DNA from 3 places in the Marinobacter sp. H13 genome. Region 2 is predicted to be linked to each of the others. Evidence: predicted binding sites of a transcription regulator. Region 2 holds the regulator's gene; each other region holds the start of a gene.
The links. The regulator sigma-54, encoded in region 2, starts transcription at its own class of promoters, with help from an activator protein. The targets are predictions, from matches to a motif close to ANTGGCATNNANNTTGCTNT.
Positions count from the first base shown of each region.

Region 1: a site for sigma-54 is predicted at 3,982-4,001, ahead of flgB (flagellar basal body rod protein FlgB). Genes of this name have one in related genera too.
Region 3: a site for sigma-54 is predicted at 3,814-3,833, ahead of glnK (P-II family nitrogen regulator). Genes of this name have one in related genera too.

Region 1 is NZ_JCACRU010000001.1:4,247,424-4,253,861, reverse strand. It holds gene AC5JQH_RS19870 (flagellar basal body rod protein FlgF) at 1-306, opposite strand, end outside; gene AC5JQH_RS19865 (flagellar hook protein FlgE) at 383-2,299, opposite strand; gene AC5JQH_RS19860 (flagellar hook assembly protein FlgD) at 2,327-3,004, opposite strand; gene flgC (flagellar basal body rod protein FlgC) at 3,023-3,472, opposite strand; gene flgB (flagellar basal body rod protein FlgB) at 3,517-3,915, opposite strand; gene AC5JQH_RS19845 (nitroreductase family protein) at 4,154-4,705, opposite strand; gene AC5JQH_RS19840 (Mpo1-like protein) at 4,861-5,172, shown strand; partial or broken gene AC5JQH_RS19835 (adenylate/guanylate cyclase domain-containing protein) at 5,174-6,438, shown strand, end outside.
Region 2 is NZ_JCACRU010000001.1:723,010-729,447, reverse strand. It holds gene AC5JQH_RS03425 (HPr family phosphocarrier protein) at 1-240, opposite strand, end outside; gene rapZ (RNase adapter RapZ) at 248-1,132, opposite strand; gene ptsN (PTS IIA-like nitrogen regulatory protein PtsN) at 1,161-1,631, opposite strand; gene hpf (ribosome hibernation promoting factor) at 1,719-2,027, opposite strand; gene AC5JQH_RS03405 (RNA polymerase factor sigma-54) at 2,129-3,655, opposite strand; gene lptB (LPS export ABC transporter ATP-binding protein) at 3,807-4,532, opposite strand; gene lptA (lipopolysaccharide transport periplasmic protein LptA) at 4,510-5,064, opposite strand; gene lptC (LPS export ABC transporter periplasmic protein LptC) at 5,048-5,632, opposite strand; gene AC5JQH_RS03385 (KdsC family phosphatase) at 5,629-6,177, opposite strand; gene AC5JQH_RS03380 (KpsF/GutQ family sugar-phosphate isomerase) at 6,200-6,438, opposite strand, start outside.
Region 3 is NZ_JCACRU010000001.1:2,776,725-2,783,162, forward strand. It holds gene speA (biosynthetic arginine decarboxylase) at 1-841, opposite strand, end outside; gene speE (polyamine aminopropyltransferase) at 1,053-1,934, shown strand; gene AC5JQH_RS12815 (ammonium transporter) at 2,009-3,292, opposite strand; gene glnK (P-II family nitrogen regulator) at 3,366-3,704, opposite strand; gene AC5JQH_RS12825 (accessory factor UbiK family protein) at 4,086-4,340, shown strand; gene AC5JQH_RS12830 (YifB family Mg chelatase-like AAA ATPase) at 4,404-5,936, shown strand; gene trmB (tRNA (guanosine(46)-N7)-methyltransferase TrmB) at 6,009-6,438, shown strand, end outside.

The DNA.
Region 1 (6,438 bases), 3.5 Mb from region 2:
GCTGCGGGTAAACACTTCTTCACCCTGATCATTCTGGATGGCAAGCCACCCTTCACCTTCAACCGCCACATCCAGTTTGCGGCCGGTATCGATAAGGGCGCCTGCGGAAAGGTCTGTGCCGGGTCGTTCTGTCATGGCATAGGCCCGGGTGGGATGGAATTCCCCAAAGACAGGCATGCTACGTGCCTGGGAGAAGTCCTTCTTGAAGCCGGTGGTGCTGACATTCGCCAGATTGTTGGCATGGGCTTGCTGGGCCAGCATGTTCTGCTTGGCGCCAGACATACCGATGTAGAGGGCTTTGTCCATGGGAAAACTCCTGCCGGAATTTTGACTGTTTCCAGTCTCCATGCAGGAGTCATGCCATGTTCGCTAACTCGCGAACTTAACGGAGGTTGATGATGGTCTGGGTAACCGCATCGGCGGTTTCTATCGTCTTCGCATTCGCCTGATAGTTGCGCTGGGCAATGATCAGATTCACCAATTCAGCAGACAGATCCACGTTTGATTCCTCTACTGAACTGGCTTTGATGGAACCCAGGGTGCCGGTATCAGGGGCACCAATGATCGGTTGGCCCGATTCGAAGGTTTCCACCCAGGACGTATCGCCAACAGGCGATAATCCGTTGGTGTTATTGAAGGATGCCAACGCAACCTGACCCAGGGCCTGGGACTGACCATTGGTGTATCGGGCGAACAATACCCCCTGATCCGATACGTCCAGCCCGGATAGTCGGCCAGTGGTGTAGCCGTTCTGCTGCTGGTCATTTACACCAAACGCAGCACCGTACTGAGTAGTGTCAGAGAGGTTCAGTACAAACGCTGATGAAGTCGGCGGCTCCGGTATCGGCGTCACGACTGTGCTGGGGTCCGCGGGTGGACCGTCTGCCCCATTCGGCTGACCATTTTTATCCTTGGGAACCCAATCGGTAATCACAAGCTCACCGGCAGGGTCGCCATCGATTGATTGCAGGTCGCCGTTCTGATCAAATCGGGCCGTATATGGCGTGGTATCGGTACCCGCCACCATTTCTCCATCAATCTGGAGGTAAACAGACCATTCACTTACACCAACCCCGCTGCCCGGAGAAGGCTCTTTTACGTAAAACTGGGTGAACTCATGAGGGTTCCCCAGACTGTCGTAAATGGTGGTTGAAGTCGCGTGATTGTAGGTCCGCTGATCCAGCGGATTGAACTCGTTGGTGATCCGGATCGGGGAGGCATTGAACGCGGTCTCGAAATCGCCACTGGCCGGGTCATCGATCCCGGAGACCACGCGATCCGCAGTCGCATTGACCTCGCCAAGCACGGTATCCGTGGTTTCACCGCCGTTGCTGAGGTCACCGTCATTATCGAAAGAAAAGCTCAGAGTCTCACCCTGGTTGTGAATCACCCGCAGCACATTGTTGCTACCTGACCCGTCGTCCACCACAGACGCGGAAATCGCTGTCTCGGAAGAGTTGTTGATGGAATCCACCAGATCCTGCAGCGACATGATGTTGCTGGTGTCCAGCGCAAGCGGGGAACCATTGATGCTGAGGCTGAAAGTAAAGTTCCCCGGGCCAGCGGTGGTGATGTAGGTGTCATCCAGCTGATTCGCGCCATCGAATGTTACCGTGGTGGTTGCAGACGCGCTCAAGCCGGGCGCCTCGTTGATCGAAGCTGCAGCCTCTCGCGCTGTCGCAGTTGCACCGATGCTTACATTGAAGTCCGGCGTGCCATCGATATAGAGCACATCAAAACTCTCTCCCTGCAGATCCGTTGCCGCTATCGGTCCAATGTCTCGAACCCGGGTTTCGAGCACGGGTTCGCGGGAATCAAGGTTCAAATCGGAAACAAGGTTGGTGGTCCGACGGGGCGCGAGATTGTCAGTTTCGACCTGCAGATCCCCACGGATACCGGAAAGGTTCCCATCCTCGTCGGCGGTATAGCCCTGAACCCGCATGCTCTGGTTGTTCGTTACGTAGCCGTCCTTATCGATACCGAACTGCCCTGCCCGGGAATACCGAATCTCGCCGCCGTTATTGAGGATAAAGAAGCCATCACCACTTATAGCCATATCCAGGCCGTTATCAGTGAAGCTGATATTGCCCTGTCCGAAGGACTGTTTCACACCCTGAACCCGGACACCGTCCCCGATCGGGTTGGTGCCTGCGCTCAGGAAGCCACTGGCATAAAGATCGCCGAACTGGGCCTTGCTGCCTTTGAACCCCACGGTGCTGGCGTTGGCAATATTGTTACCGGTGACGTCCAGATCCACCGATGCCGCGCGAAGACCACTCAAACCCGTATTAAATCCCATGGCTCACCTCTTGGTGTTTCACCGGTATCAGTTAATTTGTTTTACATCAGACAGGGCGATGGAGCCCATGCCTGCGAGATTCAGGGTAATGGAGCCGCCCTGACCCAGGGACACGCTGTCAACATTGGCACTTACCATCGTACCCAACTGCTGCGGCCCATCCGGGTAGGAAGCCTCGGCTACAATCCGGTAGGAGCCCGGCGGCAAGGGATTGCCGTTGCCGTCCTGGCCATCCCAGCGGAATGAGGTCACACCCGCCGGACTACTACCCATATCAATCTGTCGTACCAGCTCACCATTCTGTCCCTGGATCGAAAGCCGGAGCCCACCGGTCGATGCCGGCACTTCAATAGTGCCGCTGATCTCACCATCCGCACCCAGAATCCCGACCTGGGAAGGGGCAAGCACGGTTTTGCCGACCATGGCAGAGGCCTGCAGCGCCTGGGTGGAACGGAACTGGCCCACCACATCCTCAACCGTACCTGAGAGGTTCTGCATCTCCTCCAGTGAGCTGAACTGGGCCAACTGGGAGATAAACGCGCCGTTGTCCTGGGGTTCCAGCGGGTTCTGGTTTTTCAGCTGTGCCAGCATCAGTTCCATGAACTCATTCCGGCCGAGCTCACTGGTGCCCTGGCCGCCATTCTGTTGCTTCAGCTGGTATTGGCTCAGAACATCCGACGCGTCTGTTGCATTTACTGCAGTCATGTTGTGCTCCTCACCCCGTTACTGCTGACCAAGAGTCAGAATGCGCTGCATCATGGACTTGGCAGTGTTCATGACATCCACATTCATCTGGAAACTTCTGGACGACGACATCATGTCCGCCATCTCTTCAACCACATTCACATTGGGGTAGTAGACGTAGCCGTCCTCGTTGGCCGCCGGGTGATGGGGCTCGTAGCGCATCTGCAGCTCCGCATCACTTTCGACAATACCGTCAACCCTCACGCCGGCGCCCGGCCCCTCATCGGCAGCCATGGGCAAGCCTCCCTGCCCGGGATTCATCAGAGACTGCTGAATCGCCGAGAAAACCGGCTTCCTGGCGCGATAGGTTTCCCCCGTGCTGGAACTTGCCGTTTCTGCATTGGCAATGTTGGACGCGGTTGTATTCAGCCGCAGCGATTGCGCTGTCATACCGGAACCGGCGATATCAAAAATGCTGCCCAGTGACATGATAATTCTCCTTCGCTAACCTTCGCTAACCCCGTGACTGCGGCTTATTCGCCCTTCAGGGCTTTGGTCAAACCGCTGAACTTGCTGTTCAGGAACTGGAAACTGGCCTGGAAGTCCATGGCGTTACGCATGAAGCGTGACTGCTCCTGCTGGGCATCCACAGTATTACCGTCGACCGACGGCTGGTATGGCACCCGATACAAAAGATCGCTCTCCGACGCAGACCGGGAGGTATCCATGTGAGCCTCGTTTGTTTTCGCCATCCGGAAGCCGCTGACGGACTCCTGGGCCTTCTGCATCATCGCCTGGAAGTCCACATCACGGGCCTTGAAGCCCGGAGTGTCAGCGTTCGCCAGGTTGTTTGCCAGAACTTCGGCACGCCTGACCCGCGTTTCCACCGCGTATTGATGAATACCCAAAGCCTTATCGAACGTAATTGCCATGTTGCCTCCCGAAAACTGCACTGGTATGCCGAGCTGTTTTTGCCGGCTGTGCTCTTTGACAGGACTAAAGCAAGCTGAATGCCAGATTTATGGTCAGGTGTTAATTTGTCAGGAAACCCAGTGTTGGCAGGCCCTGCAGAGAATCCGAGTAGCGGTTACGGGAAAGGAGAAAGGAAAAGGGCAAGAAAAAGCGGCAAGCTGCTTCCCCCGGCAGAAGCCGGGGGTATTCAACAAGGTCTCAGGGCCAATGACTCACAAACTCGTCCACCGCCGGTCTGGGCACAGACGGCTTGGATGCCGAGACCGTACCGGTGTAGAGAAAGCCAACAATCTGTTCATGCTCTTCCAGGCCCAACCCCTGGTGAACCGAGGAGTGGTAGGCAACGCCGCCTGTTCTCCACATCACGCCGAAACCGGCATCCTGAAGGGCAAGCTCAACAAAACTCATGCCGGCAGCTGCCGACATGACCTGCTCGATTTCCGGTACTTTGGGATGCGTCCTCGGCGACGCGATACCAACTATGACCATGGGTGCGCGAAGGGGGGCACGCCGGAGCTTCTCGATTTCTTTCTCATCGCTGTTATTGGCACAGGTGGACGCAAACAGCTCTCCCAGGGCTTCAAGGCCTTTACCCTCGATCACCAGATAGCGCCAGGGCCTGAGCAGTGCATGGTCCGGTGCACGCGCCGCGCAGGAAAAGGCCCTTTCGAGGGTTGTCGAATCCGGCGCGGGTGATTCCAGCCTCGGTTCAGAGGAGCGGTTCAGGAGGAAATCGGTAACTGCGGTCATATCTGCTCGCTGTTTAAAGACTGTTGAAATATAGGTACGAACACAATTCATGGCTGTGAATTGTGGGTTCTACGTAATGCTGTTAACCTTTAGTCGTAGTCGGGTCTACCAACAATTATAAATGACGCGGTCGTACAACGTTGAGTGGCAACACAATGAGCAACCAGCAAACCTTCAATAACTTTTCCGAATTTTATCCGTACTACCTCGAAGAGCACAGCGACGTCACCTGTCGCCGTTTGCATTTCGCTGGAAGTCTCCTGGTCCTGATAGTCGCCGTATGGGCTCTGGCTTCGGGCAAGCTGTTGTGGCTTCTGGCCTTGCCGGTCATAGGCTATGGCTTTGCGTGGGTTGGTCATTTCAAGTTTGAAAAAAATCGCCCCGCTACCTTCAAATATCCACTGTACAGCCTTATGGGTGACTGGGTCATGTTCCGCGACATGCTCATTGGCAGGATCCGTTTCTGAAATGATGAGTGCCCCGGCAGACCTGCGTAATGCCAGTAGCTCAGCTGGCAGAGCCCTCTCGTCCGAGGCGGCGGGCAACCCGATCGCCATTCCCCCGATGCCCGATTACAATGGCCGGGTACTGGCATACACCTCAACCGCCGCCATTATCGTAACCGGCGTTCTCCAGGGCGCCTTTCCGCAATGGCTTCTCTGGCTGGTTGCCGGGGCCCTCACCTGGCCCCACATCGCCCATGCCCTGACTCGCCGCACTTTCCTCAGGAATTCGCCACGCATCCGTCAGAAAATGCTGATATTTGATTGCGTGGTTGGTGGCGCTTTCATTGGTTGCATCGGGCTGATCGTCATCCCCTCCCTCGCCGTTGCACTGATGCTGATGTTCAGTTGCCTGATTGTTGGTGGTATCCGTCAGTGGGTCCTGGGCACCGGCTTCATGGCGGCCTCCATTGCGGGGGCGGTTGCGATCGTCGGCCCGGCAGACGGACCACACTCGCCCCTGCTGACCAGCATCGTGTCGATTTTATCCACCGGGCTTTATATTTGCGTTACGGCTTACTATTCCCACCAGCAGGCACGGGCGTTGATGCTGGCAAAGACCCAGATCCAGAACCAGCGGGAGCAGTCCATCGCGCTTTCACACAAACTGTCCAAATATCTCTCGCCTCAAGTCTGGCAGTCGATCTTCACCGGTGAGCGGGACGTGAGACTGGAAACCCAGCGCAAGAAACTGGCGGTGTTTTTCTCTGACATCAAAGGCTTCACCGAATTGTCTGAGGAAATGGAACCCGAAGCACTGACCGAACTGCTGAATCACTACTTCAATGAAATGTCGGAAGTTGCTCTCAAGTATGGCGGCACCATCGACAAGTTCGTTGGTGATTCCATCATGGTGTTCTTTGGCGATCCAACCAGCCGTGGCCAGAGGGAGGACGCATTTGCCTGTGTCTCCATGGCCATCGAGATGCGCAAGCATATGAAAATCATGCGGCAGAAATGGCGCAGCCAGGGCATCAAGACCCCGCTGGAAATCCGCATGGGAATAAGCACCGGTTATACAACGGTTGGTAACTTTGGCGCCGAGAACCGGATGGATTACACGATTATCGGCAAGGAAGTAAACCTGGCCAGCCGGCTTGAGTCCCTGGCGGAGCCGGGCGAAATCCTCGTTTCCTACGAAACCTTCGCGCTGATCAAGGACAAGATCATGTGCAGAGACAAGGGCGAGATTACCGTGAAGGGCTTTGTCAAGCCGGTGCCAATTTACGA
Region 2 (6,438 bases):
CAGTTCCACCAATGCTTCGATGGCCTGTTCCTCATCCGGTCCGTCGGCAATGAGCTCCACATCGGTTCCTTTGCTGGCGGCCAGCATCATCACCTGCATGATGTTCTTCGCGTCCACATCCCGGCCTTTGCCGCTGATACGCACGCTGCTGTCGTATTCCGATGCCGTGTTGACCAGCTTCGCAGTGGCGCGCGCATGCAGGCCCAGTTTGTTGATGATGGTAATGGGGCGGCGAATCATGGCTTGATCAGATCTCTTCCCGGGTCTGCAGGTGTGGCAGCTCGGTGTGCCGCACTTGCACATTGCTGTACCGTTGCCGGAAGTACTCACCCAACTGCTCGCACACATACACCGACCGGTGCTGGCCGCCGGTACAGCCAATGGAAATGGTCATATAGCTGCGGTTACTGTCTGCAAAGGAGGGCAGCCAGGTATCCAGAAATGATTTCAGGTCCTCGATCATCTTCCGGCTTGCCGGTTCTTTTTCCAGAAACTCGATAACCGGCTGATCCGTCCCGACATACTTGCGGAGGCTGGTATCCCAGTAGGGGTTGGGCAGGCAGCGGACATCGAAAACGTAGTCGGAATCCAGCGGCACGCCGTGTTTGAAGCCGAATGACTGAAACAGGAGAGCCAGTTCCTGATCTTTTCGACCGACCACGCGCTGCTTGACCATGTCCCGCAGCTCGTACATGGACATGCCGGTGGTATTTACGTAAAGATCGGAAAGCTTGGAGAGGGGCTCCAGCAGTTTCTTCTCGCTGGTAATGGCTTCCCGGAGAGAGGTCCTGTCGTCACTCAACGGATGCTTTCTGCGGGTGGCGTGAAAACGCTGCAGAAGCGACTGCTCGTCGGCGTCCAGGAAGATGATTTCAACGGTAACCCCGGTTTCCTGGAGGCGCCGGTAGATCTCCTCGAAATTGGCCAGCTCGCCGGAAAGGTTCCGCGCATCGATACTGACGGCCATCTTGCCCAGTCGACCAGGCCTGGTCTGGCTGGCGGCTTCCCGTGTGAGGGGGAAGAGCAGGCCAATAGGAAGATTGTCGATGCAATAAAACCCGAGGTCCTCCAGCACATGAAGTGCGGTACTCTTGCCCGAACCGGACCTGCCACTGACGATAATCAGCTTCATGACCACCTTACCTCCACTGCAGTGAATATCAGCCGCCTGAGGCGGTCATGCGCTGGTACAGCGTGCTGGCGTCCTCGGATTGCCGGAGGCGATCACAGAACGACCGCTCATTGAACTTTTCAGCCAGTTGGCTGAGCAGCTCCAGGTGTTCGCTCGTTGCTTCCTTCGGGACGATCAGGGCGAAAATCAGATCCACCGGCTGATTGTCGATAGCATCGAATTCGACGCTTTCTTCCAGCGTCATCAGCACGCCCACCACGTGATCAAGTCCTTCCAGACGGCAGTGGGGAATGGCGATTCCCTGGCCAATGCCGGTGCTGCCCAGGCGCTCGCGGGAAATCAGGTTGTTGAAGAGCTGGGTCTCGCTGAGCGTGTTGTCCTGATGGTTTATCTGCTCGGCAATAAACTCCAGGGCCCGTTTCTTGCTGGACGCAGCTACCCTGCAGAGGGTGAGCTCCGGAGCAAGAATGTTCTCTATGGTCAGGGATGTGTCGCTCATGGATCGACTGCGTTTCCGTTAAAAAAAAGGCTGCGACACGTTACTCATGTCGCAGCTCGATTAGATGAATTGCATGAAAACAGTCAGTTAGCGAGAGCCGTTTCCGTGCATCCGGTCTACATTCTTTTCCTTGTGCTTGAGGATCTGACGGTCAAGCTTGTCGATCAGGGCATCGATGGCTGCGTACATATCCTCATTTTCTGCCTTTGCGTGAATCTCACCACCAACCACATGCAACGTGGCTTCCGCAATCTGGCGCACCTTTTCCACTTCCAGGGTCACCTGGCAGTTACTGATGTGGTCAAAGTGACGCTCGAGCTTCTCGAACTTCTCTGAAACATAATCCTTCAGTGCGGGAGTCAGTTCTACGTGATGGCCTGAAATATTGAGTTGCATAGGCGTCTCCTGTTGTCATCGTGCCGGCTCCCGGGAGCCGGTCTGGGTGCTGGCGCATTATGCGCCGGCGAATACGGTGTTGCGTCCCGGCCCCCGGGTATTCAGACCAGCCGCTTGCGCTCGTTGGACGGCGGAATGTGCATGGCCTCCCGGTACTTGGCAACGGTGCGTCGCGCAACCTTGATACCCTGTTCCCCTAGCATGGCTGCAATTTTGCTGTCGCTCAACGGCTTTTTGGGCGTTTCCGCCGCAATCAGCTTCTTGATCATCGCGCGTATGGCCGTGGAGGAGCATTCTCCACCCTCGTCAGTGCTGACATGGCTGGAGAAGAAGTACTTCAGCTCGAAAATGCCACGGGGGGTATGCATGTATTTCTGGGTGGTTACCCGTGAAATGGTCGATTCATGCATCTCTACCGCCTGGGCGATGTCTGAAAGAATCAACGGTTTCATGGCTTCTTCACCGTGATCCAGGAATCCCTGCTGGTGCTCGACAATACGGGTCGCGACTTTCAGCAAGGTCTCATTGCGGCTCTGCAGGCTCTTGATGAACCACTTGGCCTCCTGCAACTGGTCGCGCAGGTAGGTGTTGTCTGCGCTGCTGTCCGCACGCCTTATAAGTGAAGCATAGCTGGCATTGACCCGGATGCGCGGTGCAATTTCAGGATTCAGCTCAACACGCCAGCGGCCATTGTGTTTGCGAACGATCACGTCCGGAATCACATAATCGGGTTCGGCCCGGTCAATGACATCGCCCGGCCGCGGATTCAGGCCGGTGATCAGCGCCAGGACATCCCGCAACTGGTCTTCTTTCAGGCGGCTGCGGCGCAGCAACTGGGCGTAATCGCGGTTGCCCAGCAGGTTGATGTAATGGGTAATTACAAGGCGTGCCTGGGCCAGCCAGGGTGTTTCCGGCGGCAGCTGGTTGAGCTGGATCAGCAGGCATTCCTGTAGGTCCCGGGCAAACACGCCGGGCGGATCAAAGTGTTGCAGGCGGTGAAGCACGGCTTCCACTTCATCCAGTTCAAGGGGGTCTTCATCGTTCTCATCCAGCAGTCCGGCGTGGATTTCCTCCAGCGGGCTGGTGATATAGCCCCGTTCGTCCACTGCATCCATCAGGGCATGGGCAATGGCCTGGTCCCGTTCACTGAGGGGCGTCAGATTGAGCTGCCATTCCAGGTGATCCTGAAGCGTTTCGGTCGGGGAATTACGGGTTTCGAAATCGTGATCGTTTTCGTCGTCGTTGCGGGCTGCCGGCGCTGGTGCGGACTGGTAGATGTCGTCCCAGGCGGTATCAACCGGCAGATCGTCCGGAATGTTGTCAGGAATCTCGTTCTCCGAGGACCAGTCCGGGCCGTTCTCGGATTCATCCCAGTCGCTGGCCGGTTCCGGGGCAGCTTCAGCGGCGGACTCGGTGGCGTTGGCCTCGCGCTCGTCGTTTTCGCTGGCTGCGTCGGTCTGGTCATCGTCCTCGGAGGTCTCCAGCATGGGGTTGGATTCCAGTGCCTGCTGGATTTCCTGCTGGAGGTCGAGAGTGGAGAGCTGGAGAAGCCGGATCGCCTGTTGCAGCTGGGGCGTCATGGTCAGGCTCTGACCCAGCTTTAACTGTAAGGAGGCTTTCATAACCATGGTTCAGGATCCGTCACTCATCAGCGCTTTGTGTCATAGGTCTTGAAAAAATCTTTATATGCCGGTTACTTGCCGCGGTTTTTCTTTACCCTAGCAAGTTCTTTGCCGAGTTTACTTGCTACAGATCATCAAAACAATGAGCCATTCACTGTCATAGCCTGAATTCGTCCCCGAGGTAGACTTCCTTGACCTGTTGATTGGCCAGGATCGCATCGGCATTGCCGGAGGCGATGATGTGCCCGCCGGAAACAATGTACGCGTTCTCGCAGATATCGAGAGTCTCGCGCACGTTATGGTCGGTGATCAGCACGCCAATCCCTTTGTCCCGCAGATGCCGGATAATGTGTTTGATGTCGCTGACGGATATAGGGTCAACGCCGGCGAAGGGCTCATCCAGCAGGATGAAAGCCGGCTCCATGGCCAGGGCCCGGGCAATTTCCACCCGTCGCCGCTCACCACCGGACAGGGCCATACCAACGCTGTCCCGGATATGGGTGATGTGGAATTCCTCCAGCAGCTCCTCGAGCTTTTTCTGCCGGTCTGCCTTGCTCAGGCCCTGCCGCGTCTCGAGGATCGCCATGATGTTGTCGCGCACAGACAGTTTGCGGAAAACCGAGGCTTCCTGTGGCAGGTAGCCGATGCCCTGGCGGGCCCGACCGTGCATCGGCAGCGGCGTAATATCCCGGCTGTCGATCGTTATCCGCCCGTGATCGGCAGGAACCAGCCCAACGATCATATAGAAGCAGGTGGTTTTCCCGGCACCGTTGGGACCAAGCAGCCCGACAATTTCCCCACTGCGGATTTCCAGGGAAACGTCGATCACCACTTTTTTCTGTTTGTAACTCTTTGCCAGGTTACTGGCTCTCAGAACTGCCATCGGATCCCTGTCTGTCTGTACTGCGTGGCTGAATCACCATCTCTACCCGGCCGCTGCCCTCGCCGGTGTCTGCGCCGCCCTCAGCGGTGACAACCCGGCCGACGGTATCATAATGAATGACATCACCCCGGAACAGGTTGCCATTCTGCTCGATGACTGCTTCCCGTTCAAAGGTCAGCTGGCTGTCGGTGGCAGACCAGGTAATGTTCAGGGCACGGGCATCGGTTTCGCCTTCCCCCTCGCGCGCCGGTTGACGGTATATAGCGGGCGTACCAGAGGCTTCGATCCGGCTCAGGCCGTCCTCGGTCCGGTACAGGACGACCCGCTCGGCAGTCAGGCGGGTATTGCCCTGCTCAAGTTCCACAGCGCCGGTGTAGGTGGCAATGCCCTGGCCGTCATCCAGGCGGGCGGTATCTGCGGTGACCTTGATAGGAGTGTCAGAATCAAGGTCAAATGCAGCCGCCGGGCCGATCATCACGACCGTTAGCAGGGCAGCCATCAGGCGCCGGTATCGGTTAGTTTCCGGTTTCATAGAGTCCTTCCACCTGGGAGTTCAGTTCCAGAATTCGTTCGTCTATCCACGCTTTCATGCCCGTGGCCCGGGTTATGCCGGTAACATCACGTATTTCTACGGGTGCGTCTGTATAGACCATGCCCCGGTCGTTATCCAGGGTCAGGCTTGATGTTGTCAGGGTGGCCTCCCGTTCGCCAATTGTGCGCTGAACCCGGACATTGTCCGTCAGGTACACCAGATTCTGGTTTTGCAGCAGGCTGCCATTGTCGGCCTCGACAATCCACGGCAGGGCCTCCTGGTCCCCGTACAGCTCGGCCCGGGGAGATTCCATGGTGGCCAGGTTGCCTTCCTCGAACTGCTCAATGCGGGGGCTGGAAAACCGGATCTTGAGATTGCCCGCTTCATCGAAGGAGGTGTACTGACCATTCACCACGAAACCGTCTGGTTCGGCGTCTCCCCGTAGGGCCGCTGCCTCGTCATCAATCACAGGGGGTTCATCGCTGCGCCAGAGCAGGAATACGGCTGCCACCACGGTAGCAGCCAGTGCCAGTGCTCGCAGCCAGGGTCTGTCCAGCAGCCAGTTCATGCCTCGGGCTCCAGATAGGGGGCAAGTGCTGCGTCAAGCCTGCCATGGGCCGTCAGCAGCAAGTCGCAGGCTTCGCGGACCGCCCCTTCGCCGCCCCGGGCAATGGTGCAGTAGTCGGCATGCTGCTGCACCAGCCAGTAACCGTTGGGCACGGTGATGCCCAGTCCGGCGAACCTCAGTGCCGGGAGATCTGGCAGATCGTCCCCCATGTATGCGATGGCCTCGGGGCTGATATCCATGGTGCTGACCAGTTCCTGAAGGGCTACCTTCTTGTCCTCTCGCCCCTGCATCAGGTGGGGAATGCCAAGATCCCGCATGCGCTTCTCGGTCAGGGGGGACTTTCGTCCGGTGATCACGGCCACGGTAATCCCGGCTGCCATCAGTTGTTTCAAACCCAGGCCATCCAGAATGTTAAAAGCCTTGAGCTCATCACCAGTGGCGCTGAAATAAAGTTTACCGTCGCTCATGATGCCGTCGACATCCAGTGCGATCAGGCGGATCTTTACGGCCTTTGCCAACAGCGAATCCGGCCATTGGTGCTTCATATCAAACAGCTCCTCATAGCCCCTAGATAACGCCGGCACGCAGCAGGTCGTGCATATTGATGGCGCCAATCAGACCACCCTGGTCGTCGGTAACGGGGAGGGCGTTGATCTTCATCTCCTCCATTATGTTCAGCGCTTCCGCCGCCAGATGATCGGCCTGGATCGTTTTACCATGCCGGGTCATGACCTCGTTGATGGGCGTATTGTGAATGTCCACCGATCGATCCAGAGTCCGTCGAAGGTCACCGTCCGTAAATATTC
Region 3 (6,438 bases), 2.1 Mb from region 2:
CCCCCATCTGGCGCAACTCGCTGTAGAAGCGTGCACATTCCCGGAGACCGGTCTGGATGTCACGGATGTTGGCAATCTGGGAGCCAAGATGGAAGTGCAAAAGTTGCAGGGTGTCCAGGGCACCCGCCTCGCGCAGGGTGTCGACGACATCCAGGACCTGGCTGGCAGACAGTCCGAATTTCGACTTTTCACCACCTGTGTTCTGCCAGTTGCCTTTGCCGATGGTGGCCAGCCGGGCCCGAACTCCGATCAGCGGTGAAACGCCCAGGCTTTTTGCCTCTTCCAGGATGAGTGGCAGTTCCGATTTTTTCTCGACCACGATGAACACCCGGTGGCCGAGAGTCTGCCCAATCAGGGCCAGACGGATGTACTCCCGGTCCTTGTAACCATTGCAGACAATCACCGATCCGGGTTGCTGGGACATTGCCAGCACCGCCATCAGCTCTGGCTTGCTGCCTGCTTCAAGCCCGATCTGGCCGTTGGAGGCGGCGGGCTCGGCAGCCAGCAGCTCTTCGACCACGCGGCGCTGCTGATTGACCTTGATGGGGTAAACCGCCGTGTAGCCGCCCTGGTAGGCGTGCTCCTCTGCAACCTTGTTGAAGGCATTGCAGAGTTTGTTAACGCGGTCGTGCAGGATGTCAACGAAGCGCACAAGTACCGGCAACTGGACCCCGGACTCGGTCAGCGTCCGGGTCAGTTCGGGCAGATTGATGCGGGCCGGGCTGTGGCCACGATCCGGGCGGATGAGCACCTGGCCCTTATCATTGACACCAATGTAGCCATCGCTCCAGTGGGCAATGTTGTAAACCTTGTGGGCCGGGGTGGCGCTGGCTTCGCTCATGCTTGCTATCCTGTCAGGAAACACTGGCCGGCAGGGAATTGTTCGGCAGCCGGCTTCTGGCCGACATTGTATGGATTCCCGCCACGGGCTAAAAGAACCGGGCAGGGAAAATATCTGGCCGGTTGCCGCGATTATCGCTTTAGCTCACGGTAAGGCGTCCCTACAATACGCCCTTTTAACACAGCCCATGGCCCACATCGGGAGGCAAGACATGACAGCACTCAATGACGGCTGGTTTACCGAGGTATTCCAGGATCAGGGGACAGCGTTCTCCCTTCAGGTGAAAAAGAAGCTCCACGAGGAGCAGACACCGTTCCAGAAACTGGAGATCTACGAGACCGAGACCTTCGGCAACCTGATGGTTCTGGACGGCTGCGTGATGCTGACCACCCGCGATAACTTCCTGTACCACGAAATGATGACCCATCCGGCCCTGTTCACCCACCGGGACCCCAAAAAGGTGGTGATTGTCGGCGGCGGTGACTGTGGCACCCTGAAAGAGGTGCTCAAGCATCCGGGCGTTGAGGAAGCCTGGCAGGTGGAAATCGACGAGCGGGTAACCCGCATGTCGGAAAAATATTTTCCGGAGCTTTGCGAAGCGAACAGTGACCCGCGCGCCAATTTCTTCTTCGGAGATGGTATCCAGTGGATGCGGGACATTGAGCCGAACAGTGTCGACCTCATTATTATCGACAGCACCGATCCTGTCGGCCCGGCCGAAGGCCTGTTTGCCCTGGATTTTTACCGGGATGCCATGTTGGCGCTTCGAGAAGGCGGCATTATTGTCCAGCAGAGCGAATCACCGCTGCTGCACACCGACAGCATCATCAAGGGCATTCACGAGGACATGCGTAAGGCCGGATTCGAGCATGTGCAGACCATGCCATTCCCGCAACCGGTCTACCCCACCGGCTGGTGGAGCTGCACCATGGCCAGCAAGGAAAACCCGATCAAATACTTCCGCGAGGAAGATGCCAACAACCGGCCGTTCGTGACCCGATACTATAATTCCGGGGTTCATCACGGTGCCCTGGCGATGCCCCAGTTCATGGTGGATGCACTGGAAGATGAGGTCCGTCCGGAAGAAGGTTAAGGGGAAAGCGGGCAGACAAAGCAGACAAAAAAAGGGCGCCAACTGGCGCCCCTTTTTACTTGCACTGTCAGCGATTACTGCTTGCCGCTGACGAACTCCGGATAGGCTTCCATACCACACTCGGACAGATCCACACCTTCGTACTCTTCTTCTTCCGAGACCCTGATGCCCATGACGGCTTTCAGGATGCCCCAGACGATCAGACTGGTGACGAATACCCAGGTGAAGATGGTGAGCATGCCGACCAGCTGACCCATGAAGGTAGCGTCTGCGTCGGACAGGAGAACCGCGAAGATACCCCAGATACCCACCACGCCGTGGACAGAGATGGCACCGACCGGGTCGTCAATGCGCAGCTTGTCCATGGTTACGATGGAGAAGACAACCAGGGTGCCGCCAATGGCGCCGATGATGGTGGCCAGCAGGGGAGAAGGATCCGCCGGCTCTGCAGTGATGGCAACCAGGCCAGCCAGGGCACCGTTCAGGGCCATGGTCAGGTCCGCTTTGCCGAACATCAGGCGTGCCACGATCAGGGCGGCAATCAGGCCACCGGCTGCAGCTGCGTTGGTGTTCAGGAACACGTTGGCAACTTCGTTGGCGACACCGATGCCACCCAGCTTCAGGGTGGAGCCGCCGTTAAAGCCGAACCAGCCCATCCAGAGGATGAAGGTACCAAGCGTTGCCAGGGGCAGGTTGGCGCCCGGGAAGGCACGGATTTCGCCTTTGGCGCCGTACTTGCCTTTACGGGCACCGAGGAGAAGAACGCCTGCCAGGGCCGCTGCTGCGCCTGCCATGTGAACGATACCGGAACCGGCGTAGTCGCTGTAGCTCAGCTCGTACATGCCGAATACCGCGTCGCCGTTCCAGGTCCAGGAACCCTGCATCGGGTAGATGAAGCCACACATAACGATGGCGAAAGCCAGGAAGGCCCAGAGCTTCATGCGCTCAGCCACGGCGCCGGAAACGATGGACATGGCGGTTGCAACGAAAACAACCTGGAAGAAGAAGTCAGAAGCGCCACTGTATTCGCCCATGTCGCCGAAGCCGGCTTCAGTGGAGGCTGCAATAACGCCCGCGATCGCTGCGTCGTCCATCTCGGCAACGGTTGTTACACCGCTCAGGAAGATACCGCCGTCGTACATGATGTCGTAGCCGACAATCAGGTACATGGTACAGGCGACCGCAAACAGGGCCACGTTCTTGGTCAGGATTTCAGTGGTGTTCTTGGCACGCACCAGGCCGGCTTCCAGCATGGCAAAGCCAGCGGCCATCCACATGACCAGGGCACCGCAAATCAGGAAGTAAAAGGTATCCAGCGCATACTGGAGTTCAAAAATGTGATTAAGATTGCTTTCCATATGAAGCCCTCCGCACGAGGCTTTTCAGGTTATAAATTTTTTTGCGTTGGCTGATCGAAAAATCAGAGCTGGTTCAGACCGCTTCTTCGCCGGTTTCGCCAGTCCGGATCCGGATGGCTTGAGCCAGTTCAGTCACGAAGATCTTGCCGTCACCGATCTTGCCGGTGTTGGCCGCCTTGGTGATGGACTCGATAACTTGGTCCAGAAGGTTGTCGCCGATAGCAACTTCCACCTTCACCTTGGGCAGGAAATCCACCACGTATTCCGCGCCACGATAGAGTTCTGTGTGGCCTTTTTGCCGACCGAAGCCTTTGACTTCAGTGACGGTTACGCCTTGAACGCCAATCTCGGATAATGCCTCACGGACATCGTCCAATTTGAAAGGCTTGATGATCGCTGTCACAAGTTTCATTGCTTTCTCCTTGGTAAAGCCGTCTCAACAGTGAGGGCCCGTCGGCCGGTTGTTGAGCTCGGGATGCTGCCACCTCGCACACCAATCGTGCGGATTGCGTACGAGAGCTTTAGCATCGGGTATGCCAACGCAAAAAAATATATTTAAAACAACAGGCTACGATGTCCGCGTACCAGAATGGCGCAAAGTTGTGCACCAAAATGAAGCGGGTAGCCGGCCAGTGAGCCAAATTGGAGCGGGCTGCCTGACCGTTCGACCGCTATTATAGGGCCGACCGCCTACAGTATGGCAGGGGCTGCGGTGTGATACACTCCTGCAAACCGGTAACAGGCCCTCTCTTTTAGTCGAAGCCGGATATTTCAGAAATGTGTGAGGTGATGTGTGAAAGGTCCACAGGATATTTTTGCTCAGCTGCAGGGCCAGTTTGGCCAGTTTGTACCGGACATGGCCCGCGCTGCACGGGAAGATTTTGAAACCCAGGCCCGGGCCACCGTGATGTCCGTCCTGTCCCGCCTGGAGTTGGTAACGAGGGAAGAGTTCGACGCCCAGCAGGCGGTCCTGCTGAAGACCCGTGAAAAGGTGGACGCACTCGAGAAGCGGGTAGCCGAACTGGAAAATTCCCTGCCAAAACAGTAAACCACGGACACGCCCGGCAGGACGCCGGGCAAGCAGTTCCGGTCATTACCATGGAAGGTTGTCATGCTTGCTATCGTTCATTCCCGCGCCACCATTGGCGTGTCGGCGCCCGCCGTTACCGTTGAAGTCCATCTCTCAGGCGGCTTGCCTGCGCTCTCGATTGTGGGGCTGCCGGAAACCGGTGTAAGGGAGAGCAAAGAGCGTGTTCGCAGTGCCCTTCTGAACGCCGGGTTCGAGTTCCCCGCCCGGAGAATCACCATTAATCTTGCCCCTGCCGACTTGCCCAAAGAGGGTGGTCGCTTTGATCTGCCTATTGCCCTGGGCATCCTGGCGGCCTCGGGCCAGGTTCCGGCCGAGAGCCTTTCGGACTGCGAATTTCTCGGCGAATTGTCCCTTGATGGTGCATTGAGGCCACTTAAAGGTGTGCTGCCGGCGGTGCTAGCCGCCCGGCAGGCGCAACGAAGCCTGCTGGTTCCCCAGGGCAATGCCGAGGAGGCGGCCCTGGCCAGCCAGGGTGACGTCCTGGCGTCCGGCCACCTGTTGGCCATCTGCGAGCACCTGAGCGGTCGCGCCCGCCTGGTGCCGGTGCCCAGGTCGTCGCTGGAACAGGCGCCGGGCAGCAACCGGGAACTGCCGGACCTGTCGGATGTCCGTGGTCAGCGGGTTCCCCGCCGGGCACTGGAAGTGGCTGCGGCAGGTAGCCACAATCTTTTGTTCTTCGGCCCACCCGGCACCGGCAAGAGTATGCTGGCCAGTCGCCTGCCCGGAATTCTCCCGGGCCTCGATGATGCTGCGGCCATGGAAGTCGCCAGCGTACACTCGGTGGCCGGGCTGCCGGTTCGTTCCGGGGGCTGGCGTCAGCCTCCTTTCCGGGCGCCCCATCATACCGCCTCGGCGGTTGCCCTGGTGGGCGGCGGCAGCAGCCCCAGGCCCGGAGAAATCTCACTGGCTCACCGGGGCGTACTGTTTCTCGACGAGTTGCCAGAGTTTGAACGCCGGGTGCTGGAGGTCCTGCGTGAGCCGATGGAAACCGGCGAAATCTCGATCAGCCGGGCAGCACGGCAGGTGAATTTTCCGGCGCGATTTCAGGTCGTGGCTGCAATGAATCCCTGCCCCTGTGGCTACAGTGGTCATCCCACCATCGAGTGTCAGTGTACGCCGCAACAGGTTACCCGTTACCGGTCGAAAATTTCCGGCCCCCTTCTGGACAGGTTTGATCTGCATGTGGAGGTGCCTGTGCAGGGTGGCGACGTATTGATGCAGTCGGGCGGGGATGGCGAAACCAGCGCCACCGTCCGGGAGCGTGTCCTGATTGCCAGAGCCCGGCAATCAGAGCGGGGTTGCCTGAATGCGGCCTTGTCCGGGCGTGCGTTGCAGGCTGCGTGCCGGCTGGATCGCCAGGGCGAGCAGTTGCTCACCGGTGCCATGGAAAAGCTGGGGCTTTCGGCCCGTGCACTGCACCGCATATTGCGAGTTGCCCGAACGCTTGCCGATCTTGAAGGCAGCGAGGAGCTACGACAGAGCCATCTGGTTGAGGCTCTGGGTTACCGGCAGCTCGACCGACAGCAGGGCCGCAACTCGGTGGTCTCCGCCTGAGCGACAACACTCTGGTAAACTGTTGGCAAATCCCGTTAACCATGACCCGCTGCCTGCGGTTAAGGATTGCAGATGACAGACCATAAAGAACCGCAAGATCCCAAAGAGGCCGCCGATTCGCCGGTCACCACCCGTCGCGGTGTGCGCAGCTTTGTTTTGCGCCAGGGCCGGATGACGGAAGGCCAGAAAAAGGCGTTCGAGCGGAGCTGGCCGAAGTACGGGCTGACCCGTGAGGACGGAATGATTGATCCCAGGGAAGTGTTCGGCCGCGACAACATGCTGAACCTGGAAATCGGTTTTGGTATGGGGCGGTCTCTGGCCGACATGGCTGAGGCCGCTCCCGAACAGGATTTTATCGGGGTTGAAGTTCATCAGCCCGGTGTTGGCGCGTTGCTCAAGGAGATCGAGGACCGTGGCCTGGAAAACGTCCGGATTTACAGTATTGATGCCAACGATGTGATTGACCTCTGCCTTCCGGATGCGTGCCTGGATCGCGTGATGG